DNA from 3 places in the Arthrobacter sp. JSM 101049 genome. Region 2 is predicted to be linked to each of the others. Evidence: riboswitches for the same ligand, from Rfam matches in the RefSeq annotation. Region 2 holds a riboswitch; each other region holds the start of a gene.
What was found. Region 2 has a riboswitch for S-adenosylmethionine ahead of AB8M85_RS08755 (hypothetical protein). Riboswitches for the same ligand answer to the same signal wherever they lie in the genome.
Positions count from the first base shown of each region.

Region 1: another riboswitch for S-adenosylmethionine. It lies ahead of AB8M85_RS14510 (flavin reductase family protein); the one in region 2 lies ahead of AB8M85_RS08755 (hypothetical protein).
Region 3: another riboswitch for S-adenosylmethionine. It lies ahead of AB8M85_RS11570 (MFS transporter); the one in region 2 lies ahead of AB8M85_RS08755 (hypothetical protein).

Region 1 covers NZ_JBGFFC010000006.1:4,285-13,563, forward strand. The annotation lists gene dnaB (replicative DNA helicase) at 1-1,291, opposite strand, end outside; gene AB8M85_RS14500 (DUF1801 domain-containing protein) at 1,862-2,284, shown strand; gene AB8M85_RS14505 (hypothetical protein) at 2,371-2,814, shown strand; gene AB8M85_RS14510 (flavin reductase family protein) at 2,828-3,334, opposite strand; SAM riboswitch class IV at 3,386-3,501, opposite strand; gene rplI (50S ribosomal protein L9) at 3,654-4,109, opposite strand; gene rpsR (30S ribosomal protein S18) at 4,125-4,364, opposite strand; gene AB8M85_RS14525 (single-stranded DNA-binding protein) at 4,433-5,008, opposite strand; gene rpsF (30S ribosomal protein S6) at 5,051-5,356, opposite strand; gene AB8M85_RS14535 (SGNH hydrolase domain-containing protein) at 5,571-6,557, opposite strand; partial or broken gene AB8M85_RS14540 (hypothetical protein) at 6,663-6,875, opposite strand; partial or broken gene AB8M85_RS14545 (acyltransferase family protein) at 7,070-7,708, opposite strand; gene AB8M85_RS14550 (M18 family aminopeptidase) at 7,808-9,097, opposite strand; gene AB8M85_RS14555 (hypothetical protein) at 9,131-9,279, opposite strand, start outside.
Region 2 covers NZ_JBGFFC010000002.1:751,955-761,233, reverse strand. The annotation lists gene AB8M85_RS08780 (hypothetical protein) at 1-550, shown strand, start outside; gene AB8M85_RS08775 (inositol monophosphatase) at 558-1,445, opposite strand; gene AB8M85_RS08770 (pyridoxamine 5'-phosphate oxidase family protein) at 1,465-1,905, opposite strand; gene AB8M85_RS08765 (App1 family protein) at 1,988-3,157, shown strand; gene AB8M85_RS08760 (acyl-CoA thioesterase) at 3,154-3,618, shown strand; gene AB8M85_RS08755 (hypothetical protein) at 3,593-4,084, opposite strand; SAM riboswitch class IV at 4,096-4,211, opposite strand; gene AB8M85_RS08750 (siderophore-interacting protein) at 4,354-5,217, shown strand; gene AB8M85_RS08745 (DNA-3-methyladenine glycosylase) at 5,277-6,206, opposite strand; gene AB8M85_RS08740 (PepSY domain-containing protein) at 6,259-6,810, opposite strand; gene AB8M85_RS08735 (ArsR/SmtB family transcription factor) at 6,909-7,289, shown strand; gene AB8M85_RS08730 (cation diffusion facilitator family transporter) at 7,286-8,209, shown strand; gene AB8M85_RS08725 (ATP-binding protein) at 8,231-9,279, opposite strand, start outside.
Region 3 covers NZ_JBGFFC010000003.1:449,360-458,638, reverse strand. The annotation lists gene AB8M85_RS11580 (acyl-CoA dehydrogenase family protein) at 1-66, shown strand, start outside; gene AB8M85_RS11575 (LLM class flavin-dependent oxidoreductase) at 63-1,472, shown strand; SAM riboswitch class I at 1,556-1,644, shown strand; gene AB8M85_RS11570 (MFS transporter) at 1,727-3,082, shown strand; gene AB8M85_RS11565 (acyl-CoA dehydrogenase family protein) at 3,091-4,365, shown strand; gene AB8M85_RS11560 (NtaA/DmoA family FMN-dependent monooxygenase) at 4,362-5,777, shown strand; gene AB8M85_RS11555 (CoA-binding protein) at 6,204-6,629, shown strand; gene AB8M85_RS11550 (DUF1206 domain-containing protein) at 6,637-7,440, opposite strand; gene AB8M85_RS11545 (MFS transporter) at 7,507-8,745, opposite strand; gene AB8M85_RS11540 (mannitol dehydrogenase family protein) at 8,912-9,279, shown strand, end outside.

The DNA of each region.
Region 1 (9,279 bases), on a different contig from region 2:
GCTGGTAGTGCCCCTGGAAGGCCACGACGATCGTCTTGGTGGGGCCGTTGCGGTTCTTGGCCACGATGATGTCCGCTTCGCCGGCCCGCGCCGATTCCTTGTCGTAGATGTCCTCGCGGTGCAGCAGGATGACCAGGTCGGCGTCCTGCTCGATGGAACCGGATTCACGCAGGTCCGAGACCATCGGCTTCTTGTCCGTCCGCTGCTCCGAGCCACGGTTCAGCTGGGACAGGGCGACGACGGGGACATCGAGCTCCTTGGCCAGCAGCTTCAGGGCACGGGAGAACTCCGAGACCTCCTGCTGGCGTGATTCCACGCGCTTGCCCGAACTCATCAGCTGCAGGTAGTCCAGCACCACGAGCTTGAGGTCGTGGCGCTGCTTCAGCCGACGGCACTTCGCGCGGATTTCCATCAGCGACATGTTGGGCGAATCGTCGATGAACAGCGGAGCCTCGTTCAGCCGCCCCATGGTGGTGGCGATCTTGCCCCACTGCTCGTCCTTGATGGTGCCCTTGCGCAGGTCCTGCAGGCCGATGCTGGCTTCGGCGGAGAGCAGGCGCATCGCGATCTCGTTGCGGCCCATTTCCAGGGAGAAGACCACGGTGGTCATGTTGTTCTTGATCGCCGCGGAGCGGGCGATGTCCAGGGAGAAGACCGACTTGCCGACCGCAGGACGCGCGGCGACGACGATCATCTGGCCGCCATGCAGGCCCTGGGTGAGCTCGTCGAGCTCGTACAGCCCGGTGGGGACCCCGATCATGCCCTCTCCGCGCTGGCCGGCCGACTCGATCTCGTCGACGGTGCCCTCGATGATGTCGCGCAGGGGGACGTAGTCCTCCGCGGAGCGGCGCTCCGCGACGGCGTAGATCTGGGCCTGGGCGTCGTTGACGATCGCGTCAACTTCGCCGTCCTGGCTGTAGCCCATCTGCACGATCTTGGTGCCGGCCTCCACCAGGCGCCGCAGGACGGCGCGTTCACGGACGATCTCGGCGTAGAAGCCGGCGTTGGCCGCAGTGGGAACCGACTGGATCAACGTGTGCAGGTAGGCCGGGCCGCCCACCCGGGAGATCTCCCCGCGCTTGGTCAACAGGTCCGAGACGGTCACCGCGTCGGCGGGCTCGCCGCGACCGTAGAGGTCGATGACGGCCTCGAAGATGGACTCGTGGGCGGGGCGGTAGAAGTCGACACCGCGCAGGACCTCCACGCAATCGGCGATCGCATCCTTGGAGAGCATCATGCCCCCGAGAACGCTCTGCTCCGCGACCAGGTCCTGGGGGGGCGTGCGCCCCATGTCCGATGAATTCGACGAGCCTGATTCGGTGTGCGTGAGCGTCACGTCCGGTTCCTTCCCTTTCGGCGCGGTGCAGGTGGTGCGGGCACCGCCGCGTCCCTCCAGTATCCCAGTGATGTCGGCCCACCGGCACGGTGGTGGAGGGGTGGTCGCCGAGCGGGTGTTGTGGCCCGAATGGACCCGGGGACCCTGTCACCTTATGCCCAACGACGACAGAACCAAAGAGACTTATCCACAGGCCGTGTGGACAACCTGTGGGTTGCGCGGCGTGTTGTGTGCACAGACTGGGGACAGGGCTGTGGATTACATCGGGAAGAACAACAAATAGTCGGTCTGACTAGGCGTTATCCATGTGGATAACATTGGGTGGAAAAACTTTTTCCCGCAACATTCACCCCCTACTTGCAGGTTGCGCTCCGGCAGGGGGATGTGTCCACTACGTTTATCCACAGCTGGGGACATCTTGTCCACAGACACGCCGCCGCCTTCGCGCGGCATTGACACCGGCAGCTTCCCGCCGGGACCAGTCGTCGTCTTGCCGGCCCGTGGGGCCCCTGCGATACTTTCGCCATGCCACCGCCGAAAACCCTGCCGACCGCCGTGGATCCCCGTGCGTTCATCGAGGCCCTCGACCACCCCGTCCGGCCGGCCGACGGGCTCGTGCTCCTGGAGATGATGCAGGAGGCCGCCGGCCAGCCTCCGGTGATGTGGGGGCCCACGATTGTCGGCTACGGTTCCTATCGCTACGGCTACGCCAGCGGGCATGAAGGAGAAGCCGCTGCCATCGGGTTCTCCCCCCGCAAGGCCTCCCTGTCGCTCTACGGGCTCACCGCGGATCCCGGTTCCGCGGAACTGCTGGCCCGGCTCGGCAAGCACAAGGTCGGCTCGTCCTGCTTGTACGTCAACAAGCTCGGAGACGTCGACCTGCCGGTCCTGCGCGAGCTCATGGACCGGGGGTACCGCTACATGGTCTCGGGGTCCATCCGGCAGTGAACCGTCCTCCCCGGCACCTGCCGCCCGGTGGCATGATGGGGTGAGACCCGGCACCACGACGGCGGGCCGAGATCCCAGGAGGAGACATGTTCCAGGTCAATGGCGAGGTCATCCTCGTCATCGTCATCACGGCCGTGGTCCTGCTCGTCGTCTTCGGTGCCCTGTCCTGGGTCTTCACGACCCGACCGGCGCGGGCGAGCGAGGCGGAGCAGTACATTGCCCGGCTCAACGACGCCGCGGCGCGCCAGCAGCAACTCGATGCCCAGAAGGCCGAAAAGCTCAGGGCCGCAACGACCGCCCGGGCCGCGCAGGCGGCCAGGCGGTCCCCCGGACGCACCGGCCAGAGCTCGTCGACCGGGCATCCCGGAGCCACCCCGGGCCCGGGGGCGATGTCCAACCCCGACTACGAGAAGGTGCTGCAGCTCGTCCGCGACGGACATCCCGTGGCCGCCGTCAGGAAGATCCGGCACGATACGGGCATCGGCCTGCTCGAGGCCAAGCGGTACGTGGATTCGCTGCGCGGCAGGTGACCGGGCACCGGGCCTAGACGAAGGCCTCGGACTTCAGCGTCCGGAAGGCCGAGCCATGGAAGACCAGAGGTGCGTGGACCCCCTCGTGGGTGGCGTGGGCGTGGACCCGCAGCAAGACGACCTGGTGGTCCCCGGCCGGGATCTCCTGTTCGACGCTGCAGTCGAGCCACAGCGCGGCCTCGTGCAGGAACAGGGCACCGTCATCAGTGGAGTCCAACCGCAGCCCCGCGAAGCGGTCCCCGGACTTCGAGGCGATCTGCCGGCAGACGCCATCGTGCCCCTCGCCCAGGACCGAGACGCCGATCCGGCCGGCCTGCCGGACGACCGGCCAGGTGCGCGAGGTGTTCTGCACGGCAAACATCACCAGCGGCGGGTCCATGGAGACCCCGACGGTGAACGAGGAGGCGACGATGCCCTGGGGTTCCCCGTCGATGATGGTGCACAGCGCGGCGATCCCCGAGGGGTGCTGTGCGAAGGCCTGGCGAAGTGCTGCAGGTTCGAGATCGGTGGACAGTGTCATCTGTGCTACCTCCGGCGTAGGGCACATCACCGGGCCGCGGCCGCGATGGTTGTGCGGTACTTGCCGTCCGGGGGATCCGGGCGGCCGAATCATCACCTGGAGCACCCCACTACCGTGAGAGGGTTGCCGGCCAACGAGCCAGGGCTTGGATGTTGACGCTCTTGATTCACTAGCTACGCTAAGCGGGGCCGGAGCTGCCCGTCAAAGGCCCACGCAATATTTCGCAAGGTGTCGCACGCCGCACGAGCAGAGGGGCCCCGCGCCGTAGCGCGTGGCCCCTCTGGTGCACGGCCGGTGGTCGCCCACCGTTCCGTGGCGGCTACTTCTTCGCGGCGACGACCTGCAGGTCGACAGTTGCGGAGACGTCCTCGTGCAGACGCACCGTGGCCTGGTAGTTGCCGGTCGACTTGATGTGCTCGGGGATTTCCACCGTGCGCTTGTCGATCGAACCGAGGCCGGCGGCCTCGACTGCCTTGGCGATGTCGTCGGTCTTGACGGTGCCGAAGAGGCGTCCGCCCTGTCCGGCCTTGACCGTGATCTTGACCGGCTGGGAGGACAGGGAAGCGGCCAGTGCCTGTGCGTCCTCGAGGGATGCAACGGCGCGGGCGGTGCGGGCAGCCTTGATCGACTCGACCTGCTTCTCGCCACCCTTGGTCCAGGTCAGGGCGAAGCCGCGCGGCAGGAGGTAGTTACGGGCGTAACCGTCCTTCACCTCGATGACGTCGCCAGCGGTACCGAGACCGGTTACTTCGTGGGTCAGAATGAGCTTTGCCATGGTGTTATCCCTTCCTTAGCCGCGGCCAGCGCCGGAGTAAGGCAGCAGGGCAACTTCGCGCGCGTTCTTGATGGCCTGGGCGATCTTGCGCTGCTCCTGGACGGAGACGCCGGTCACGCGACGGGCACGGATCTTCCCGCGGTCGGAGATGAACTTGCGCAGCAATGCGACGTCCTTGTAGTCGATGACGGTGATGTCAGCGGCCTTCAAGGGGTTGGACTTTGGTTTGGGCTTACGGAGTTCAGCCTTAGCCATCGTGGAGCTCCTTTATCTAGTGGAGCCCGCAGAATTCTTCTGCGGGATGGTGAATAAATGGTGGTGCTTTAGAAAGGCGGTTCGTCGGATCCGCCGGTGTTGCCCCATCCCCCGCCGGTGGAGGAGGAAGAAGAGGACCACGGATCGTCCGCCGGCGCATTCCAGCCGCCGTTGTTTCCGCCGGAGTTGCCCCCGCCGAATCCACCGCCGCCCTGGTTTCCGCCGCCGAAGTTGCCTCCGGCATTGCCGCCACCGAAGCCGCCGCCACCTGCGTTGTTGCGCTGGGTGCGGGTGACCTTGGCGGAGGCGTAACGCAGCGAGGGGCCGATCTCGTCGACCTCAAGCTCCATGACGGTGCGCTTTTCGCCTTCCTTGGTTTCGAAGGAACGCGACTTCAGCCGGCCCTGGGCGACGACTCGCATGCCCTTGGTCAGCGTCTCGGCAACATTTTCGGCAGCTTCACGCCACACCGATGCGCGCAGGAACAGCGTTTCGCCGTCCTTCCACTCATTGGTCTGGCGGTCGAAGGTCCGAGGGGTCGAGGCGATGGTGAAGTTGGCCACCGCCGAGCCCGACGGGGTGAAACGCAGTTCCGGATCAGCGGTGAGATTTCCGATGACCGTGATGACGGTTTCGCCTGCCATGGTGCCTCCTAGAGTCGGTTTCTACGAATAGTCCAGGCAGAATTACTCTGCCGCGACCTTCTGGTCTTCCGGACGGGTGATCTTGGTGCGCAGGATCGTCTCGTTGAGCGAGAGCTGGCGGTCAAGCTCGGCGGAAGTAGCCGGGGTAGCGGTGAAGGTGACCACCGCGTAGATGGCTTCTGCCTTCTTCTTGATCTCGTAGGCCAGCCGGCGGCGGCCCCAGATATCAACATTGTCGACGGTGCCACCATCGTTGCGGACGACATCGAGGAACTTGCCAAGAGTCGGTTCCACGGTACGCTCGTCGACCTCGGGGTCGATCAGTACCATCAGTTCGTATGCACGCATGTGAACCCACCTCCTTTGGGCTAAACGGTCACGGTCTTTCCGTAACAGGAGGTTCTGTGCGTTGGCCGCGGCCGTTTCAGGGATCAGAAACGACACAAACAGCCTGAGCCATCCTACCCGATGCCGGTTCCCCCACCCTAACCGGTGGCCGCCGCGGCCGGCAGGGCGCGGACCGCCCTGTGGATGACGGACGGGAGCTCGACGGGCCTCCCCGCTACACCCCCGCCTTGTCATCGAACCCGTCCGCATGCAGCACGTCGGCCAAGCGGCGTTCGAAGACGGGGACGAGGGTAGAGATGTAGGTGTCGGAGATGTGGTGCGCATCCCGGTAGACCAGCACGTTTCCCACCACCGCGGGACAGAAATCGGCGGTGCAGAACCGGTCGCTGAAGTCGAGCAGGCCCACCCGCGGCTCCAGCCGCTGCCCATCGGCGATCCAGGCATCCTCCTCGAAGGCCTTCGCGCGGTCCTGTCCGCACCGGTCCAGCTGCCGCGGGTGGGCTGCCACGCAGTCGCGGGCTCGCTGGTCCCTGCCCGGCCGGGGGGTATCGCGGATCGCGTAGACCGGGATCCCGGCATCCTCCAGCCGGGTCCAATAGGCGGCGACTCCCGCGGCGGGATCGTCGTGGAACGCGGCACCGGTCCAGCCGGCGGTGAGCACCGCATCAATGTCCCCGCGCCGCAGCAGCCGCTCCAGCGTGGCTTCGTTCGCCCCGACGCAGTCGATTTTCCCTTCCTGCTGCCCGGTGCGCACCGCCGCGGTGAAGGCGCACGAGTTCTTCAGGTATGTCACGATCGTCCACCCGTGGTCCGCGGCCACCGGCTCCAGCGCCTTCCACCATTGCACGGCGTGGGAATCGCCGACGAGGGCGATCGTGAACCGTGCCCCTGCGGGGCCGAATTCGCATTCTGGGGTCGTGGCGTCGGCGGGTTCGCCGACGCAGCGGCCCAGCTCCGGCTTGTCCGCAGCCGCCTCCGCGGGCAATGGGACGATCTGCCGGTTGGCCGAGGCAAACGCGGCGCCGGTGTCGATCGATGCGGCGCCGAAGCCCGCCGGCCGTTCGGCAATCAGCGAAGTGGCCGCCTTCTCCTGGGCCGCGGCGACCTGCCGTTGGCCCACGGTGGGCACCACGGCAAAGGCGGCGGTCAGCACGGTGGCGACGGCGCCGGCGGCGAGTGCGCGCGGCGTGCTGTTCGCCACGGGGCGCCAGTGCCTGGCCGGGGTTTCGACGAAGCGGTGGCTGCCCCAGGCCGCCAGCAGGCCCAGGCCCAACAGCCCGACGCTTTCCAGCGGGCCCGGTTCGTTGCCGCCGATGAGGATGAAAAAGGCCAGGACCGGCCAGTGCCAGAGATAGAGCGAATAGGAAACGGCCCCGGTCCACTGGATCGCCGGTACGTCCACCAGACGATGCAGGCTGAGCGGCCCCGAGGTCCGGCCGGCCAGGATGACCGCCATCGTGCCGAGCACCGGCACGGCGGCGGCGAGGCCGGGGAAGGAGGTTCGGTCGTCGTACCCCATGACGGCGAGGCCGATGGCCGCCAGTCCCGCCAGCGCCAGCAGCGAGCGGACGAGGGGCGAGACCAGGGCCGTCGGCAGACGGGGCCCGGTGCCGTCGGCAGACGGGGCCCGGTGCCGTCGGCGCGGCCGGCCAGGGCCAGGGCCAGCAGCCCGCCGGCACCGAGTTCCCACATGCGCGCCGGCGTCACGAAATAGGCCGCCGGATCACCGGTGGAGGTCAGCCAGGCGCCGAAGGCCAGCGAGGCGAGCGTGACGCCCCCGCAGAGCGCCAGCAGCGGCCGGCGCAGGTCCGGCGCCCCGCAGCGGCGGCCCGGCCGGACCGGGACGCGCACCATGGCGAGGGCGGCGATCACCACCAGCGGCCACAGCAGGTAGAACTGCTCCTCGACGCCCAGCGACCAGAAGTGCTGCAGGGCGGTCGGAGGGTTCTCGGCGGCGAGGTAGTCCACGGAACCGGCGGCGAGCACCCAGTTCTGCACGGAGAAGACCGAGGCCAGGGCCTGCCAGCCGATGGTCCCCCACTGGGTGACTGGGGCGAGGGCCAGCGTGCCGACGACGACGGCGGCGATGACCACCAGTGCGGCGGGCAGGATGCGCCGGACGCGTCCGGCCCAGAACGCGGGCAGGTCGATCCGGCCGTCGCGGCGGGCCTCGCGGACCAGGTGGCCGGTGATCAGGAACCCCGAGATCACGAAGAACACGTCGACCCCGACGAAGCCCCCCGGCACGACGCGCGGCTCCAGGTGGTAGGCGACGACGACCAAGACGGCCAGGGCACGCAGGGCCTGGACTTCGGGCAGGAACGTGCGGGACGGGGCGTGCTGCGAACTCATGCCCGTGAGCACAGCACGCCCAGGTGAATCGCCGGTTACGCAGGGGTGGATGTCGTGCGGCGATCCGCAGTGCACCCACCGCCGGACCGCGTGGCGGGCTCAGGCGGTGAAGAACCCCTCGGCGACCCGGGCCAGGCGCAGCGGGTCCTCCACGGCGCACATCTCCCGGGCGGAGTGCATCGACAGCAGGGCGATGCCGACGTCGACGGTGCGGATGCCCAGCCGGGTCGCGGTCAGCGGGCCGATGGTCGAGCCGCAGGGCATGACGTTGCTGGAGACGAATTCCTGGTACGGCACGTCCGCGTCGGCGCAGAGCCGCGCCCAGAGCCCGGCGCCGACGGCGTCGGTGGTGTAGCGCTGGTTGGCATTGATCTTCAGCAGCGGGCCGCCGCCGAGGACCGGTCGGTTGGCCGGGTCGTGGCGTTCGGCGTAGTTCGGGTGCACGGCATGCCCGGCGTCGGCGGAGACGCAGACCGAACCGGCGAAGGCCCGTGCGCGCTCCTGCACCCCGCCGCCTGCGGCGTCGACGATGCGTTCGAGCACGTCCTGCAGGAACGGCCCGGAGGCGCCGGAGCGGGAGGCCGAGCCGACCTCCTCGTGGTCGAACGCCGCCAGCACGGCGATGTGTCCGGCCGTGGCGGCCCCGGTGGACCCGGCGTGGTCGAGCAGTGCCCGCAGCGAGGCGTGCACGGAGGAGAGGTTGTCCAGCCGGGCGGAGGCCAGGAACACGTCGTCGGCGCCGAAGACCTCCGGGGCCTGGGCGATGGTGGTGGTGATGTCGTATCCGCTGATCGTCTCCGGGTCGACCCCCGCGTCCGCGGCCAGCACGGCCAGCAGGTCCGCCTCGGAGGGGTTGCCCAGGCCCCAGACCGGGTTCGCGTGGGCCTGCTTGTCCAGGGTGAACCCGTCGTTGACGGCACGGTCCAGGTGGATCGCCAGCTGGGGGATGCGCAGCAGCGGGCCGGTGCGCACCAGGTGCTCGGCACCGTCGGCGGTGACCAGCCGGCCGGCGAGGATCAGCTCGCGGTCCAGCCAGGAGTTCAGCAGCGGGCCGCCGTAGACCTCGACGCCGGCCTGCAGCCACCCCTCCCGGCCGGTGGTCGGCTTCGGCTTGAGCTTGAAGCCGGGCGAGTCGGTGTGCGACCCCAGGATGTGGAAGCCGGTGGTGGCGGTGGCCGTCTCGGGCACGTGCCAGGCGATGACCGCGCCGTCGCGGACCGTGTAGTGCCCGCCGGGGGCCGCGTCCCAGGCGTCGGCCTCGGCCTGGGCGGTGAACCCCGCGGCGTCCAGGCGCCGGGCGACCTCGGCCGCGGCATGGAAGCTGGAGGGCGATGCGGCGACGAAACTGCCCAGGTCCTTGACGTATTCGAGTGCTTCGGGCGTGGCCATGTCCATCCTCGGGGTGCGTGTGCGGTCCGCGGTTCAGCCGCGGCTTCTGCCATTCCACCCGCCGTGGCGGTAAACGGCAAATGCCACCGCCGCCACGCCCAGGCCCAGCAGCACCACACCCGCTGGGACCAGGTGCAGCAGGGCGGTCAGGAACGCCCCGGAGGCGATGAGCACCACGGCGA
Region 2 (9,279 bases):
GGCCAGCGGCATGACCAAGGCCTCGATGATCGTGGGCATCATCGCCGTCGTGCTCTCGTTCATCCCCGTCGTCGGGTTCATCTCCTTCATCCTGGGTCCCATCGCCCTGGTGCTGGGGATCATCGCGCTGGTGAAGAAGCTGCCGCGCAAGGGCTTCGCCCTCACCGGCGTCATCACCGGGGCCGTGGCGCTGGTGGTCTGCGTGGTCTACGTCTTCGTCGCCATCGCCGTGGCCGGCGCGCTGCAGGACACCGCGGAGGAGACCGCGAGCTACACCTACGAGGTGACCGGCGAGGGCGACTTCACCGTCAACTACCTCACCGACAGCATCGACGACATGAAGGTCCAGGACGTCACCGGCGGAAAGTTCACCAAGGACGTGGAAGCCAGCAGGTTGTTTGGCATGGTCGGGGCCACCAACGCCAAGGGCAACACCGGATCGCTGACTTGCACGGTCACCGGTGCTGACGGCTCCGTGGTCGTGACCAACACCTCGTCCGGTTCCGCAGCCCAGGTCAGCTGCCCGGTGGCCGCGGGCATCGGGAAGTAGCCGGCCCCTACTTGCGGTGGCCGGTGGACCTCCGGGCCGCGAGCCGCTCCTCGACGATGCCGGTGACGGTCCCGGCGCTGCCGCCGGGGCCGACCGCGATGTAGACGGGCGCCTCGTGCGCCGGCCGTGCCTCGTCGTCGTACCGGTAAGGCCGGTAGGTGCCGCCGGACCGGCGCACCAGCAGGGCCCCGGCGGCGACGTCCCAGGAGTTGGTGTCGAAGCCGAACGTGACATCCGTCCAGCCGGCGGCCACATGAGCGAGGGCCAGCGCGCCGCTGACGGTGCGCCGGACGGTGGCGTAGCGGGTGACGAGGATGCCAAAGGCCTCGACCGCGGCCGGGCCGTCCACCTCGATGGCCTCGGCCGAGGGGTAGTCGGTCATCAGGCTGGCGCGTCGCTCCTCCGGCTGGGCGCGGGGGCGCAGCGGCTCGCCGTTGAGCCAGGCGCCCTCGGCGTTGGCGGAGAACAGCAGCCCGGCCATCGGATCGTAGACGACGCCGGCGAGCAACTCGCCGTCGATCGCGGCGGCGATGGAGACGCAGAAGAAGGCGACGCCGTGGGCGAAGTTGCTGGTCCCGTCGATGGGGTCCACGATCCACTCGATGCGCCCGGAGCCCTGGTGGCCGCCCTCCTCGCCGAGGATCCTGCTGTCCGGGCAGGCCGCGAACAGGTGGGCGGCGATGGCCGACTCGCTGGCCCGGTCGAAGGCGGTGACCAGGTCGTGCGCGTTGGCCTTCTCCGTGGCCTCGGCACCGGCGCGGAAGGCCTCGCGGAGCATCGGCCCGACGCCGAGCGCGGCCTCCTCGGCGATCGCCCGGAGGTCTTCGGCGAGCTGGACGGCGTGTTCTGCGGCGTCCCCTGGGGTGTTTTCTGCTGTGTTCTGCGCGGTATCCACCCTGCCAGCCTAGCGGCGGTCAGTGCTCGTCGAGCTGCTCCGGCTGCCGACCCAGGGCGAAGTGACGCCCGGAGACCGAGGCCGGGGTGATCTCCACCCAGGCGTCCTTGAGCGTCTGCACCCAGGGGTCGACGCCGGAGGCCCGGGCTGCCTCGATCTCCGCCTCCGTCTCCAGCACGCGCGCCGTTCCCTGCACGACGACGGACCAGGCCTCGTCGCTGAGGATGCCATCCGACTCGAAGGCCACCGACGGGTTCACCGTCAGGGCGGCCAGCTTGTTGCCGGGGGCGGTGCGCAGGTAGATCCTGCCGGAGGCGATGCCGTGGTTGACCGGGGTGATCTCCGGCTGGCCGTCGAAGGCGGTGGCGATCCGGCCATGCCGGCTTCGTCCCAACAGGGTCCAGCATTGGTCCTCGTCGAGGACCAGGACCGGTTCGTTGTCTGCGTGGTCATACATCATGGCCCAAGTATTCTACGAGTTGTAGAGAACGTCTAGGGGTGGCCGGTCGCGGCCCGTTGGCGGGCCGTGAAAGACTGGCGGCATGTCATCTCGCGAACCATCAACGTTGCGGCAGCACCTGGGGGTCCGGCTCGAGGACGCCTGGCATGCCTTCCGCGAAGCGAACGGCCGCGGCCGCGGCATGGTGCCCACGGTGCTGCCGTTCCGCGGGTATGGGCTCTCCGGGCCGGAGGCCCAGGGCTGGGTCCGGGTCCTGGCGCGGATCGTCGTCGCCCCGCCGCGGACCTTCCGCCACGGCGTCCCGCGCTCGAAGGTGGTCGCCGACAGCGTGCGCGGCTGGCGGAACTTCATCTCCCCGCCCATCGCCTTCGCCGAGGTCACCGTCACCGTCGCCGGCCGGGAGCACGTGGTGCGTGCCGACCGCGGCGGCGTCCTGGACGCCCGGATCGAGACGCCGCTGGGTCCGGGCTGGCACACCGTCACCCTCTCCACCGAGAACTCCGCGGAGGTCACCGCCCGGGTGTTCGTGGTGGACTCGTCCAGCGAATTCGGGTTGATCTCCGACGTGGACGACACCGTGGTGGTCACCGCGCTGCCGCGGCCCCTGCTGGCGGCCTGGAACTCCTTCGTCCTCGACGAGCACGCTCGCGTGGCCACCCCCGGCATGGCGGTGATGATGGAGCGCGTGCTGCGCGGCCGCCCGTGGGCCCCGGTGCTCTACCTCTCCACCGGGGCCTGGAACGTGGCCCCGACGCTGAGCCGCTTCCTGGCCCGCAACCTCTACCCGGAGGGCCCGCTGCTGCTCACCGACTGGGGCCCCATCGAGACCGGCGCCTCCTCCGGGCGCTGGTTCCGCTCCGGAGCCCAGCACAAGGTCGACCAGCTGCGCCGGCTGGCCGCCGAGTTCCCGCGGGTCAAGTGGCTGCTGGTGGGCGATGACGGCCAGCACGACCCGGAGATCTACGCCGGCTTCGCCCAGCGGTACCCGCAGAACGTCAGGGCGATCGTCATCCGGCAGCTGACCCCCTCCGAGGCGGTCCTGGCCGGTGGACGGTCGCAGCGCACCGTGAACTCCACCCCCGGGGTGGAATGGATCTACGCGCCCGACGGGGCGCTCATCCTCTCCGAACTGCAGCGCCTGGGCATCGTCTCCGACGAGGACCAGCACGTCGACCACCAGGAACGCCGGCGCACCCGGCAGCAATGGCCCGAGGGCCAGCCGCGCAACGAGCTCGAGGCGGGGACACCATGAGCGGACGCAGCCTGCGCGTGCAGGTCCCGATGCGCTGGGGAGACATGGACGCCTACGGGCACATCAACAACGTGAACCTGGTGCGCATGATGGAGGAAGCGCGCATCGCCGGCTTCGGCGTCCCCGGGGGGACGGGCAAGCCCGGCAACGAGCCGATGGTGGACCTCTTTTCCGCGGTGCCGGAGAACACGCAGGTCCTCGTCGTCGAGCACCGGGTGCGCTACGTCGCCCCGCTGGACTACCGCAACGTCCCCGCCGAGGTGGACCTCTGGCTGGCCAACGTCAAGGCCGCCAGCGTCGACGTCTGCTACGAATTCCACGACCCCGTCGACGGGGGCCTGCGCGTGCGCGCCGCCACGACGCTGGCGTTCTTCTCCGTGGGGGACCAGCGGCTGCTGCGCTTCCCGCCGGCCGAACGCGCCAAGCTCGAGGAGTTCATCGGCGAACCGGTGTTCCGGTAACCGCGGCGAACGCGGCCGCCAGGGCCCGGTCGTGTTCCAGCGGGCACGGATCCAGCGGCGCGGCGGGCAGTTCCACGTAGGCCCTCCCGGCGCTCACGCGCGGGTCGGCCGGCAGGCCCAGGACGCGGGAGCCCGGATGCCAGTGGCACGGGGCCGAGGCCAGCAGCGGCACCGGGGTGCCGCCGTCGTGCTGTGCCGTGCGGGGCGGCGCGGAGGACAGGGCGCCGGGCAGGACGCAGCCCAGACGCGCGCAGAGCCCGGCGACCGCATGGTGGTAGCCGATCCAGCGGGCCCCGGACGGGCAGGCCAGCACCAGCGCCTGGGCCGGCGGGTCGACGAACACCGTCACCGGGACCCATCCGGCCGCATCGGCGAGCAGGTGCGCGCCGGCCCCGGCCGGAGGGGCATGGCCGGGGGCGCCGGAACGGCAGGCGGAATCGATGCCGGTGGAGGGGAGGGGGCCCATGGGATGCCTTTCGGGTGCTCTTGCCCGGCACGTGCGCGCCGGGCCGCTTCGTCATCCGAACCACCCGTGATGCATGGGGTTGGTGTGCGGCCGGGTCGGAGCCCGTGCGTGGCCGCAGCTCGTGAAGCTGGACCCAGCCTAGCCGATGACGGGCACGGGTCATCTCTTCGCCCTCGGCGAAGCCGGTTTGCGTTGGCCGTCCGCGTGGGATTGGCTGGGGGAAAGACTGTAGCCGGGCTGTGCCCGGCGCCCGAAGGAGTGATCCGCGAATGACCGTCCCCGCAGCTGCCCGGCCGCCCCGACCGCTGGTGGTGCTGGAGGTGGTGTCCCGGCGCAAGATCGGCAAGCACATGGTCCGCCTGACCCTGGGCGGCGAGGGTTTCGCCGCCTTCCGGAACAAGGATGCCACCGACAAGTACGTCAAGCTGCTCTTCGCCGACCCGGCCCTGGGCCTGACCCCGCCCTACGACCTGGACGAGCTGCGCAGCGTGCTGCCGCCCGAGCGCATGCCAGTGCGCCGGACCTACACCGTGCGCAGCGTCAACGAGGCGAACCAGACCCTGCAGATCGACTTCGTCGTGCACGGCGAGGATGGCATCGCCGGGCCGTGGGCGAACCACGCCAAGCCCGGGGACCTGGTCTGCTTCTCCGGCCCCGGGGGGATGTACCGCCCGTCGAAAGACGCCGGCTGGCACCTGCTCGCCGGGGACGAATCCGCGCTGCCGGCCATTGCCGCGGCGCTGGAGGCGATGGACCGCTCCGCTGTCGGGGAGGTCTACGTCGAGGTCGCCGAGGAGAAGGACGAGATCAAGTTCAAGGCCCCCAAGGGCATGAACGTGCACTGGCTGCACCGCGGCGGCCCCTTCACCCCGGAGAGCACCAAGCTCGCCGCCGCCGTGATGGCCGGGCCATGGCACGACGGCGACGTGCAGGTCTTCGCCCACGGGGAGCGCGAGATGGTCAAGGCGCTGCGCCGGTACCTGGCTGACGAGAAGGGCGTGGACCGCAAGGCGCTCTCGCTCTCCGCCTACTGGGCGTTCGGCCGGGCCGAGGAGACGTTCCAGGCCGAGAAGCGCGAACCGATCGGGCAGATCTTCCCGGAGGAACCCACGGTGTCCACCGGCACCCGCTGACCGGGGCCCGCTGACCGGAGCCCGCTGGCCGAGGCCACTGGCCGGGCACGACGGCGGTCCTACCTGTCGTAGGCTTCCGCGGTCCACAGGTGGAACAGTGCGTGCGCCCGGTAGGGGCGCCACGCCTCGGCGCGGGCCTCGGCCTCCCGGGCGCCGATCCGGCCGAGGGCACGGCGCAGCACCAGGTCCCCGGGCGCGAACGCATCGGGGTCCAACCGGGCCCGCACCTCCAGGTAGTCCGCACTCCAGGGCCCGATGCCAGGCAGGGCCAGCAGTTCCGCGCGCGTGAGCGGTACCGTGCCGGCAGGTCCGGCGTCTGCCGCGGTATCCCCGCCGGCGGGAATCCCGCCATCCCCGTCTGCGCCCGGTGCGTTGTCGAAGGCCGCGGCGACGGCCCGCAGGGTCCGCGTCCGCGCGCCCGTGAGGCCAATGGCCGCCTGCAGCTCGTCCTCCGGGACCCCGGCGATGGCCGCGGGCCGGGGGAAGGGGCGCAACCCGTTCACCGCAGGACCGCCCCACCGGGCGACCAGCCGTCCGGCGAAGGTGCGCATGGCCGCCACCGACACCTGCTGGCCAAGTACTGTCGTCGCCGCCGCTTCGAAAGCATCGGGGTAGCCAACCCGCCGCAGCGCGGGGCGCCGGGCCACCAGCGGCGCCAGCAGCGGATCCTCCGCCAGCAGGGCGTTCACCGGGCCCAGGTCCAGGTCGAGGTCGAACCACCGCCGGATCAGTGCCACCACGTCGGCCTCGTCCCGGGGCGCCAGCGGCCCGGCTACCGGGCGGACGAGGACCGCCTCCTCGGTGAAGCGCAGGCCGAGCACCCGAGGCCGCCCGGCGACCAGGATCGGCCGGCGGTGCTCGGCGCCCACCCGTTCGTCGACGTCGGGAATCGCATGGGCGGCCAGGATGGACAAAGCCAGCTGCGGGTCGAGCCGGCCGTTCGCGGGGATGCGCAACGCCGGTGACGCGTCCGGTTCGGGGGATGTCATGGACAGCGAGTCTGGTCCTGCTCCCGGAGGGGGCGGGTCCGCGGCCGCGGCGTTATTTCACGACCTCGCCGCTGCGGGCGTCGACCTGGACGTCGGATCCGCCCTGGCCGTGGTCGACATCCAACTCGATCTCCCATGTCACCATGTCGCCTTCGCCCTCGAGCGTGGCCTCGTCGACATTCTTGTGGGGGACCGCCTCCTGCGCGGTCTTCAAGGCGTCGGCCAGCGGGACGGTGACCTGTTGGATGCGCTTGAGGTCGGGGGCCTCGAAGTCCGTCTTCGTCCGTGGCTGCGGATTCTTGCCCGTCGTATCGACGTCCACCTCGTAGATCATGTCCCCGTCGAGGACCTCGACGTGGTAGCCCTCTTCCCCCTCATCGACGCGGTCGATGCCCACCACCTGGCCGCCCTCCTGCTCCACGGTGGAAATGGCCGTGTAGGCCGGGCCCTGGCCCCCGGGGCTGGCACTGGCGGAGGAGGCGGCATCGCTGGGGCCGTTGCCGCTTCCGTCGTCGGCGGAATCGGTGTTGCAGCCGCTGAGCAGCGTCGCCGCCACGGTGCCCAGGTTCGCGAACTTCAGGGTCTTCGAGGCATTGGTCGTCATGCACCCTGCCTACCACGGTGCCGCAGCCTGCAAAAGGGCCGGCGTCGGTGGGGTCGCAGGGGCTGGCCGGGACGCCGGGTCGCGACTATGATCGGCATATGACGATGATAGCGAAGGTCACCGAACCCGAGGCGGCGCTCCTCGGCCCTGCCGCCGCGCTGTTCCACGGACTGGCCGATCCGACGCGTCTGCTCATCCTGCGCCACCTGCGTTCGGGCGAGCACAAGGTCAGGGAGCTGACCGACCACCTGGGGCTGGCCCAGAGCACCGTCAGCGCCCACCTGTCCTGCCTGCGCGACTGCGGGCTCGTCGTCTCCCGTCCCGTGGGGAGGGCCAGCATGTTCTCGCTGGCCGAGGTCGACGGTCTGGAGGCGATCCTGGTCGCCGCCGAATCCCTGCTCGCGTCCACCGGCCGCGAGGTCGCCCTCGGCGCCCACCACTGGCACGAATCCCACGGCAACTCGGTGGGAACGTCATGAGCCACGGACACTCCCACGACCACAGTGGCGGGGCGCTCGCCCACCGGCCCCGGCTGGCCATCGCCTTCGCGATCACCGCGGCGATCCTCATCGCCGAGGTCGTCGGCGCCGTCATCACCGGCAGCCTGGCCCTGCTGGTCGACGCCGCCCACATGCTCACCGACGCAGCCGGGCTGCTCATGGCCCTGACGGCGGCCACCCTCATGGGCCGGCCCGCCACGGACCGGCGCACCTGGGGATTCCGCCGTGCCGAGGTCCTCTCGGCGACCGCCCAATCCACCCTGCTGCTCGCCGTCGGGCTCTACGCGATGATCGACGGCGTCCGCCGCCTCTTCGCCCCGCCGGAGGTGGCCGCCACCGGCCTGCTGGTCTTCGGCATCATCGGCCTGCTGGGCAACGTCGTCGCCATCGCGGTGCTCAGCTCGGGCCGCGGAGCCAACCTGAACATGCGCGCCGCGTTCCTCGAGGTCGTCAACGACGCGCTCGGCTCGGTTGCGGTGATCGTCGGGGCGATCGTCATCGCCACCACCGGGTGGATGCGCGCCGACGCGCTGGCGGCGATGTTCATCAGCGCGCTCATCCTGCCGCGCGCCTTCCGGCTGCTCCGCGAGACCACGTCGATCCTGCTCGAATCGACTCCGCACGGACTGGACCTGGAGGAGGTCCGCGGGCATCTGCTCTCCCACGAGCTGGTGCTTTCCGTGCACGACCTGCACGCCTCCCAGATCGCCACCGGGCTGCCGGTGCTCACGGCCCACGTCGTGGTCCGCGACGAGGCCTTCCATGACGGGCGGGCCTCCCGGGTCCTGGACTCCCTGCAGGCGTGCGTGGCCGGTCATTTCGAGGTGAGCATCGAGCACTCGACCTTCCAGATCGAGGCCGAGAGCCACTCGGACCACGAACAGCACTTCCACCCGTAGCCCCCGGGGGCGGGCACTGCCTCAGCGCAGGATGAAGTCCGTCGCCACGGCGGGGGAGAGGCCGGTCTCCACGAAGCCCGAGACGTTCGATCCCGGGTGCTTGATGATGTCCGTGACCGATCCCAGGTGCTGGGCGAGGTCGATCTTGTCCTCCGGTGCGGCCAGCAGCAGCTGGAAACCAAATTCCTGCAAGGCGTTGATGCCGGCAGCAGCGTAGTCCGAGTTCGCCTGGATGAACGCCTCGTCGATCATCACGGTGCCGTAGGTGGTGAATCCCTGCAGGGCGAAGCCCAGCTGGTAGGCCAGCGCGGCGCCCATGATGAACGAGGTGAAGCGCTGGCCCTCGCCACCGGACAGCGTACCGGGTTCGAGGCCGTTCTCGACCTCGCCACCGGGTTTGTGTTCGTTGCAGCTGATCTGCACATGCTGGCGGACATCCAACACGGTGTCCCGCCAGGCGGCACGAGAGGGATCGTCCAGATCGTCGACCAGTTTCTCCAGGGCCTTGTAGTTCGCGCTGAGCTCGTCGGCGCCCCGGGACCCGTAGGCGTTGCCCAGCGCGTCCTTGAGGGCATTGCGGAACTCCCGCGCCTCGTCGGGAATGGTCGTCCTGACCTCCAGGCGCAGACGCGAGCCGTGCTCGAACGGGACGTCGGCGAGGATCTGGTTCAGCGGCAGGATGCGCTCGCCGATGCCGCGGCGTTCCTCCTCGAGCAGCTGCAGCAGGTCGGAGAACCGCTCGTAGGACCGGTTGGAGAAGTATTCGCGGAACTCCTCCTGGCGTTGCGGCAACCCCTCGTCGACGATGGCCCGGTGCAGGGCCACGTAGTGCGGGGCGCTGGCGATGCCGGTGCCGAACGAGGCCGAGGTGGAGACGCCGAAGTCGCGGGTGAATTGCCGGAACGTCTCAGTCAGGGACGCTTCGGTGGCGAACACCAGCTCGCGCAGCTCCGTGATCCGCTCGCCCAGGGCCAGCGACGTCGCCGAGACCGCGGCGTCGAGCTCGCCGAGCTCGACCGGTTCCCCGGCGTCCAGGCGGCGCATGGCCTCGGCCAGCAACTCCTCCTGCG
Region 3 (9,279 bases), on a different contig from region 2:
AATGCCACGGTGCCGCGCAAGCTCAGCGCCGTCGGCGACCTCAAGACCCCCAAAGGAGAACAATGAGCACCACACCGGCACGCCGCCACGTCCGCCTCAACGCGTTCGACATGAACTGCGTCGTCCACCAGTCGCCCGGCCTGTGGCGCCACCCGCAGGACCAGGCCTGGCGCTACAAGCAGCTCGGCTACTGGACCGACCTGGCCAAGACGCTCGAGAGGGGCCTGTTCGACGGCCTGTTCATCGCCGACGTGCTGGGCACCTACGACGTCTACGGGTCCACCAACTCCGTGCCGCTCTCCGCCGGCGCCCAGGTCCCGGTCAACGACCCGTTCCTGCTGGTCTCGGCGATGGCCTCGGTTACCGAGAACCTCGGCTTCGGCGTCACCGCCGGCACCGCCTACGAGCACCCGTACCCGTTCGCCCGCCGCCTGGCCACCCTGGACCACCTGACCAACGGCCGCATCGGCTGGAACGTCGTCACCGGCTACCTGCCCTCGGCCGCACGGAACATGGGCCAGGAAGACCAGCTCGAGCACGACGAGCGCTACAACCACGCCGACGAGTACCTCGAGGTCGTCTACAAGCTGCTCGAGGGCTCCTGGGAGGACGACGCGGTGCTCCGCGACCGCGCATCCGGCGTCTACACCGATCCGGCCAAGGTCCACGAGATCGGCCACGAGGGCAAGTACTTCAAGGTCCCGGGCATCGCCGTCACCGAACCCTCGATCCAGCGCACCCCGGTCATCTACCAGGCCGGTGCCTCCAAGCGCGGCCTGAAGTTCGCCGGGGAGAACGCCGAATCCGTGTTCGTGAACAGCCCCACGAAGGAGATCCTCGCCGAGACCGTGCGCAAGATCCGCGACAATGTCGAGGCCGCCGGACGCGACCGCTATGACGTCAGGATCTACACCATGCAGACCATCATCACCGGGGCCACCACCGAGGAGGCCCAGGCCAAGTACGAGGACTACGCCTCCTACACCGACCTGGATGGGGCCCTGGCGCTGCTCTCCGGCTGGACCGGCATCGACATGTCGCAGTACGACCTCGACGACGTGATCGGCGAAGACGTGCAGTCCAACGCGATCCAGTCATCGGTCGAGACGTTCAAGAAGGCCTCCGGCGACGACGGCAAGCCCTGGACCATCCGGCAGCTCGCCGAGTGGATCGGCGTCGGCGGCTTCGGCCCGGTGACCGTGGGCAGCGGCGCGGAGGTCGCGGCCAAGCTCGTCGAGTGGGTCGAGGACACCGACGTCGACGGTTTCAACCTCGCCTACGCCATCACCCCGGGCACCTTCGAGGACGTCGTGGAATACGTCGTCCCCGAACTGCAGGCCCTGGGCGCCTACCCGACCGAATACACCCCCGGGACCCTGCGCCAGAAGCTCTTCGGCGCCGGCGACCGGGTCAAGGAGACCCATCGCGCCGCCAACTACAAGCTGGCGACCGCGGACCTGGCCACCAGCTAGGCACCGCCACCAGCACCAACCACCGCCTTCCCGCACCCGGGAAGGCACCACCGCTCGACCGGGACGGCCGCCAGGCCCTCCCACCACCATCCAGAGCGGCCGAGAGACCTGGCTCGTTGACGCCGCAGCAACCACCCCGCGGGGCAGGTGCTCCTGCCAGGACCGATGGAGAGGCTTCCCCCTGTCCCGGCCGCCCACCTGCGCGCGGCCGGGCCGGTGGTGGGCTCTTCCCCGTACCCCGAGGAGGACCAGACTTGAACACCCCGACCACCACGACGGCGCCACGGGCACCGCGGATGAGGTCCCGCGTCGCCGTCGCCAGCCTGATCGGCACCACCATCGAGGGCTACGACTTCGTGCTCTACGGCCTGGCCGCGGCCACCGTCTTCGGGCCGCTGTTCTTCGCCCCCGCCGACCCGCTGGTCGGCACCATGGCCGCCTTCGCCACCTACGCCGTCGGGTTCATCGCCCGCCCCATCGGCGGGATCCTCGGCGGGCACTACGGCGACCGGATCGGCCGCAAGACCGTCCTGGTGGTCTCCCTGCTGCTCACCGGCCTCGCCACCACGGCCATCGGCCTGCTGCCCACCCACGACACCGCCGGCTGGATCGCCCCCGCCCTGCTGCTGGCCCTGCGCGTCCTGCAGGGCGTCGGCTACGGGGCCGAATGGGCCGGCGCCGCCCTGATGACCGTCGAACACGCCGCCCCCGGAAAGCGCGGCCTGACCAGCAGCGCCACCCAGATCGGCCCGAGCGCCGGAATGCTCCTGGCCACCGGCGTCCTGCTGGCCCTCGAATCGTCCATGCCCGACGACGCCTACCTCGCCTGGGGCTGGCGGATCCCGTTCCTGGCCAGCATCCTGCTCGTCGCCGTCGGGCTCATCGTGCGCCTGAAGATCGAGGACAGCGAGTCCTTCAAGCAGGTCGTCCGGGTCAAACAGGTCGCCGCCCGTCCCGTGCTCGAATCCCTGCGCACCCACCCCCGCCAGGTCGCCCTGACCACCGGACTGCGCCTGGCCCAGAACGCGTTCTACTACGTCTACACCGTCTTCATCCTCACCTACCTCGCCCAGGGCGGGACCAGCCGCGAGACCGGACTGCAGGCCATCCTCATCGCCTCCGCGCTCGGACTGGTCTCCGTGCCGTTCTGGGGCTGGGTCTCGGACCGGATCGGGCGCCGCCGCACCTATCTCTTCGGCGGGATCTTCAGCATTCTGGTGGCCCTGGTGGCCTTCCCGCTGCTGGACACCGGCAGCGTCGTGCTCATCGTGCTCACCGTCGTGCTGGGCATGAATATCGGGCACGACGCCATGTACGGCCCCCAGGCGGCGTTCTTCTCCGAGCTCTTCGACACCCGGGTGCGCTTCAGCGGCGTCTCGCTGGGCTACCAGATCGGTTCAGTCCTCGGTGGGGGCCTGGCACCGCTGATCGCCACCGCGCTGCTTGCCGTCGGCGGCGGCAGCCCGTTCTGGGTCGTCGTCTACTTCGTCGGCGTCGGGGCCATCACCCTGGTCACCACCCTGCTTTCCCCCGAAACCGGGGCCCGGGATCTGGATGCACGGCACGACGCCGATGCCTCCTCCCAGCCCGAGCCCGCCCCCGTCAGCTAGGACATTTCATGAGCGAGACCACCACGCACGAAACCCCCGACGCACTCCGGGCATCCGCCCCGGACGGGTCCGAGGCCCGCTACGCGGCCCTGGCCGCGCGCTTCCGATCCGTCTTCGACAGGATCGCCGCCGGTACCGTCGCCCGAGAACAGGACCACATCCTGCCGTTCGAGCAGATCGGCTGGCTGAAGGATGCCGGCTTCACCACGCTGCGGGTCCCCGCGGAGTACGGCGGCGAACCGGTCTCCCACGAGCACCTCTTCCGCCTCCTCATCGAACTGGCCGAGGCCGACTCCAACGTCTCGCACCTGTTGCGCTCGCATTTCGCCTTCGTGGAGACCATCGCCCTGCAACCGCGCCCCTTCCGCGACACGTGGTTCCCCCGCGTGCTCGCCGGGGAGATCTTCGGCAACGCGGCCACCGAACGCGGTGGCAACGCCCTGGGCGCCACCGCGACGCGGCTTTCGAAGCACGACGGCGGATGGCGGCTCAACGGGGCCAAGTACTACACCACCGGCAGCATCTTTGCCGACTGGATCGTCGTCATGGCCAGCACCGACGGCGTCGAGGGCCGCCAGTACGCCGTCGTGCCCCGCGACGGGGAGGGCGTGGTCATCCATGACGACTGGGACGGGTTCGGCCAACCGCTGACCGGTACCGGGACCGCCCTCTTCGAGAACGTCGCCGTGGAGGAGGCCAACATCATCCACCGCAAGGTCAGCAGCACGCTGGAACCCGCGTTCTTCCAGCTCGTCCTGCTCGCCGTGCTGGCGGGCATCGGCCGGGCCGCCCTGCGCGACGCCTCCGCGCTGGTCGCCGCCCGCACCCGCACCTTCAACACCGGTTCCGGCGGGCTGTTCCGCGACGACGCCCAGATCCAGGAACACGTCGGCAGCCTGGCCGCCCGCGTCTACGCTGCCGAGGCCATCGTCGCCGCCGCGGCCCGCGACCTGGATGCCGCCGTCGACCCCGCCCTGGGGCTCGACACCGAGGCCGCATTCCTCCGCGCCGAACTCGGCGTGGAGAAGGCCCACGTGGCCATCCCGCCGCTCGTCCTCGAGGCCACCACCGCCCTCTTCGACGTCACCGGCGCCTCCGCCACCAGCCGCGGCAAGTCCCTGGACCGGCACTGGCGCAACGCCCGCACCGTCGCCACCCACAACCCCGCGGTCTTCAAGGCCCGCGCCGTCGGCGACTTCCACATCAACGGGACCATCCCCACCGGGCTGAACAGCATCGGCGAGGCCACCACGACCACCCCGAAGGGGGACGCACCCGCATGAGCACCACCGAACGCCCCCGCCTGCTGCTGAGCGCCTTCCTGATGAACACCCCCAGCCACATCCTCGGCGGGCAGTGGCGCCACCCCGAGGCCCAGCAGCACCGCTTCAACGAACTGCAGCTGTGGGTCGACCTGGCCCGCCAGCTCGAGGATGCCAAGTTCGACGCGATGTTCTTCGCCGACGTCGTGGGCCTGTACGGCAACCACGAGGGGGGCTGGGCCTCGCTGGTGGACAAGGGCCTGCAGATCCCCTCCAACGACCCCCTCGTGCTGGCCTCCGCCCTGGCCGCAACGACGTCGCAGATCGGGCTGGCGCTGACCAGCTCCGTCCTGCAGTCCGAGCCGTTCCAGATGGCCCGCCAGTTCTCCACCCTGGACCACCTCTCCGGCGGCCGCGTCGCCTGGAACATCGTGACCAGCGTGCTGGAGAACGCCCACCGGAACTTCGGCGCCAAGGGCCTGGCCGCCCACGAGGACCGCTACGACTGGGCCGACGAATACGTTTCCGCCGTCTACAAGCTCTGGGAGGGCTCCTGGGAGGACGGCGCCCTGCTCGCCGACAAGGCCACCGGGCGTTTCGCCGACCCCGCATTGATCAACAAGATCCACCACGAGGGGACGCGCTACTCCATCGAGGGCCCGCACCTGAGCTCCCCGAGCCCACAGCGCACGCCGTTCCTGTTCCAGGCCGGCAGCTCCCCACGCGGCAAGGCCTTCGCCGCGGCCCATGCCGAGGCGACGTTCCTTTTCGCCCCGCACACCGACTACGTGCGCCAGCAGGCCGCGGCCATCCGCGACCTCGAGGCGCGGGCCGGCCGCACTCCGGGCGACGTGAAGATCTTCGCCGGGCTCTCCTTCGTCGTCGGCAGCACCGAGGAGGAGGCGCGGCGCAAGGAGGCCGAATTCGACGAGTATCTGGACCTTGAGGCAATCATCGCCCATATCGGTGGCGGCATCGGTGTCGATTTCGGCGGACTGGACCACGACACCCCGCTCGGCGACGTCGAGACCGAAGGGGCACGTGGTGTCCTCGAGGCCGCCATCGCCTCCGTGCCCGGCGGCAAGCCGACCATCGGGGACCTGGCCCGCTACCGGGCCAAGGCCCAGCAGATCTCCGGCACCCCTGAGCAGATCGCCGACGAGCTTGAACGCTGGCAGGACGCGGGGATCAACGGCGTGAACATCATCAACCAGGTCCTCCCCGGCTCCTACACCGACTTCATCGCCGGCGTGCTGCCCGAACTGCGGAGCCGCGGGCTCGCGCAAACCGAATATGCTCCCGGCACGCTGCGGGAGAAGGTCTTCGGCCGCTCCGCGACGCTCGAGGACAGCCACCCAGCGGCCTCCTACCGTGGGGCCTTCCGGCAGCACTCGGCTTCGGTCACGAGGGGGGTGCCGGTCGGCGCGGAATGACCCGCCGGGCTGACCTGTCCGGCCTCGGCTTGTATCGTGGGGGCCATGACGGAACCAGCGGCCCAGCACGAACCGTCCGAGGCGGACCTGGCCGGTGTCCCCGACGCGGAGATCCCGGACGTCGACATCCCCGAACCGGATATCTCCGACGTCGAGATCCCCGCCGCACCGGAGGAGGCGCCCGGCGTCGCGGACGGCGGTGTGCCTGCCGGCCTCTTCGGTGAAACCGCCCGACCCGGGGAGATCCCCGAACCGGTCGTCCCGGAGGTCGAGGGGCCGCCGCTGGGCACCACCGACCCCCAGTTGCGCACCGGGGACCCGGCAACGGGCACCACCGAACCGGTCCTGAACGTCGGGGACCCCGTGCTCTCCGAGCCCGTGCTGCGTGAACCCGTCCTCGGTGGCGCGGGAACCGACGGGCCCCAGCTGAACCCGCACCATATCAACGACCCCGACACCATCCGGCGCCTGCTCACCACCCCCGCCCGCTGGGCGATCGTCGGGCTGTCCAACAACCCGATGCGTGCAGCAGTCGGGGTCGCACGCATCGTCCGCGACGAGCTCGGCATGGACATCGTCCCGGTGTCGCTCAAGGGCGACACCGTGCACGGCGAACGCGGCTACACGCGGCTGGACCAGATCCCCGGGACCATCGACGTGGTGGACTGCTTCGTGAACTCCACCAAGGTCGGTGCGATCGTGGACCAGGCCATCGAGATCGGTGCGAAGGCCGTCTGGCTCCAGGTCGGCGTCATCGACGAGGACGCCGCGGTCCGCGCCAAGGCGGCCGGGCTCGATGTGGTGATGGATGCCTGCCCGGCGATCGAACGCCGGAACATCCTCTTCGAGTAGGCCCGGCCTATTCCATCTGGTCGTAGCGCGAGCGCAGGAACAGGAAGACGCCGTAGGCCATCAGCCCCACCGCCACGACGAACAGGGCGGGCGGGCCGAAGGGCTGGTCGCGGATCGACTTCAGGGCTCCGTCGAGCCCGGTGGCATCCTGCGGGTCGTGTTGGAACGTCGCGACGATGAACAACAGGCCCACGGCAACCAGGACCAGGCCCTTGGCGGTGTACCCGACCGTGCCGAAGACGTTCACGATCCGGCGCATGGCCGGGTTCTCCTGCGGGCGCAGGATCTTCTGGAAGCTGCGGGAGAAGCCGCGGTAGACGAAGTAGCCGCCCACGCCGATGACCACCAGGCCGGCGACCACCAGGGCAACGCTGCCGATGGGTGAGGACATCAGCACGCCCGAGGCCGAGCTGCTTTGCCGGGACGAATCCTTCCCGCCGCCCAGGGCGTGGCGGCCGAAGGTGGTTGCCACGGCAAAGAAGACGACGGCGATGCCCGCCTGCTTGATCCGGTAGCGGTTCCCATCACCGCCGGGGAAGATGGCCTGCGCCACGCACCACACGCCCAACAGCAGGGCACCCAGGGTGCAGATCCAGATCAGGACGACACCACCGGGCTGTTTGGCCAGCGTCGCGATGGCGCCCGATTGCTCGGCTTCGGCGCCGGTGGCCCGGGCCACGTTCACCGCCAGCAGCCCCAACGTCAGGTGCAGGACGCCGTTGGCGACGTAGCCCAGCCGGGCGAGGCGTTCGAACCAGTGGCTATGTGCTGCCTCGCGTGCGCCGTCGACGGCATCTTCGGTCGTTCCCATGAGCACAGCATAAGGAGTGACGGGCCCGGATGCCCCATCCAGTGCCGTCTGGCAGCCGTCCGGGATTCAGGGCCGGCGCCGACCCGGCCCGCGTCCCAGGGCCAACGGCAAGGTGGCCAGCGAGAGCCCGGCGGCGACCAGCAGGGCGATCGGGAAGGACAATCCGGCGGCGAGCAGGCCCACCAGGACCGACCCGAGGCCCGTGCCGGCATCGAACCCGATGTTCCACACGGCGCTGGCCGTTCCGTATTCGCGGCGTCGCACGGCGGAGAGGGACAACAGCAGGGTGAGGTTCTGCAGGCCGCCGTAGGCGATGCCGACCAGCGCCATCGCGGCCAGGAACGGCAGCACCCGGGTGGCTGCGGGGTCGCGGATGGCCGCCGCGGCCAGGGCCAGCCCGATGACCGTGAGCAGGACCAGCGGCCAGAGGAACCGGTGGGTGCCGAAGCGGTCGGCCAGGGCCCCGATGCGCCAGCGGCCCAGGGCGGCGGTGGCCGTGAGCAGCACCAGGCCGCCGGAGGTCGCCGCGGGGATGGAGCTGAACTGCGGGGCGAAGGTGATCAGCGCGCCGCCCGCGAGGGTGACGGCCAGCAGCAGGACCATGGGGCGCAGCAGCCCCGGCGGGACGCGACGGGCCGTGGCGTCGTTGGAACCCCCGTCGCCGGGAAGATCGCCGGCGGCGGCTGCCGCAGCGGCGAGGCGGTCGTGGGCTGCCTGGTGCTCGCGCAGGGCACGGCCCAGTCGTGGGGCGGCGATGATCCCCAGCAGCGGCAACGTACCCAAGGCGAACACCGTCCAGAAGCCGAAGGCGTCGGCGAGCCAGGGGGCCGCGGGCAGGATCAGCAGCTGCGGGACGGCAATGGCCGCACCGTACGCGCCGATGGCCGCGCCGTGCCGGGCCGGGGCGACGAGGTGGGCGACCGCGGCGGAACCGGTGACGGTGAGGATGCCGAAGCCGATGCCGCGCACCACGGACCAGGCGAGGATCCACCCGAGCTGGTCGGAGACCAGCAGCAGCAGGCTTGGAGCGCCCAGGAGCAGCAGGCCGATGCCGAGGATGCGGGCGGTGCCGAAGCGATCCAGCAGCCGGGGGACAAGCCCCTGGGTCAGGACAGTTGCCAGCAGCAGGGCGCCGTTGACCAGTCCGGAGCCGGCGGCCCCGGCCCCGCCATGCACGGCCCAGAGCGGGGCGACGGACAGCAGCGCGGAATAGCCGGCGAAACCGGCAGCGGTCAGGCAGAGCAGGGCCGGCATCCCGGCCGCGCTCCAAACGGTGTCGCGCTGCGGCGGGACGGGTCGGCTCACGCCGCCCACCCTAGCAAGCCGCCGCAGTGAACCGCGTACCGGGTCGATCGTCCCGGCAGCACGTTGCGTCATCCACTCTCGGCCTCGCCATCGCGCTCATATGAGTACCAAGAATTGCTCATATGTTATGCTCGCGGTGTTAGCCACATCACGATCGGAGTTTGCCATGACGCGTCTGAACGCCGGGACCCTGTCCTCCCTCGCCGACACGGTCTCCGTGCCCGGTTACCCGCTGGAGAAGCGACGGATCGGGATAGTGCACTTCGGCGTTGGCGGCTTCCACCGCGCCCACCAGGCGATGTACCTCGACGCGCTGATGAACGAGGGCAAGGACTTGGACTGGGCGATCTGCGGCGTCGGCCTCATGCCCTCCGACCAGCGCATGCGCGACGCGCTCGCCGACCAGGACGGCCTCTACACCCTCGTCGCCAAGGCCCCCGACGGCACCCGCGAGGCCCGCGTCATCGGCTCGATCGCCCGCTACCTCTACGCCCCCGACGATCCCGAGGCCGTGCTGGCCCAGCTGGTGGACCC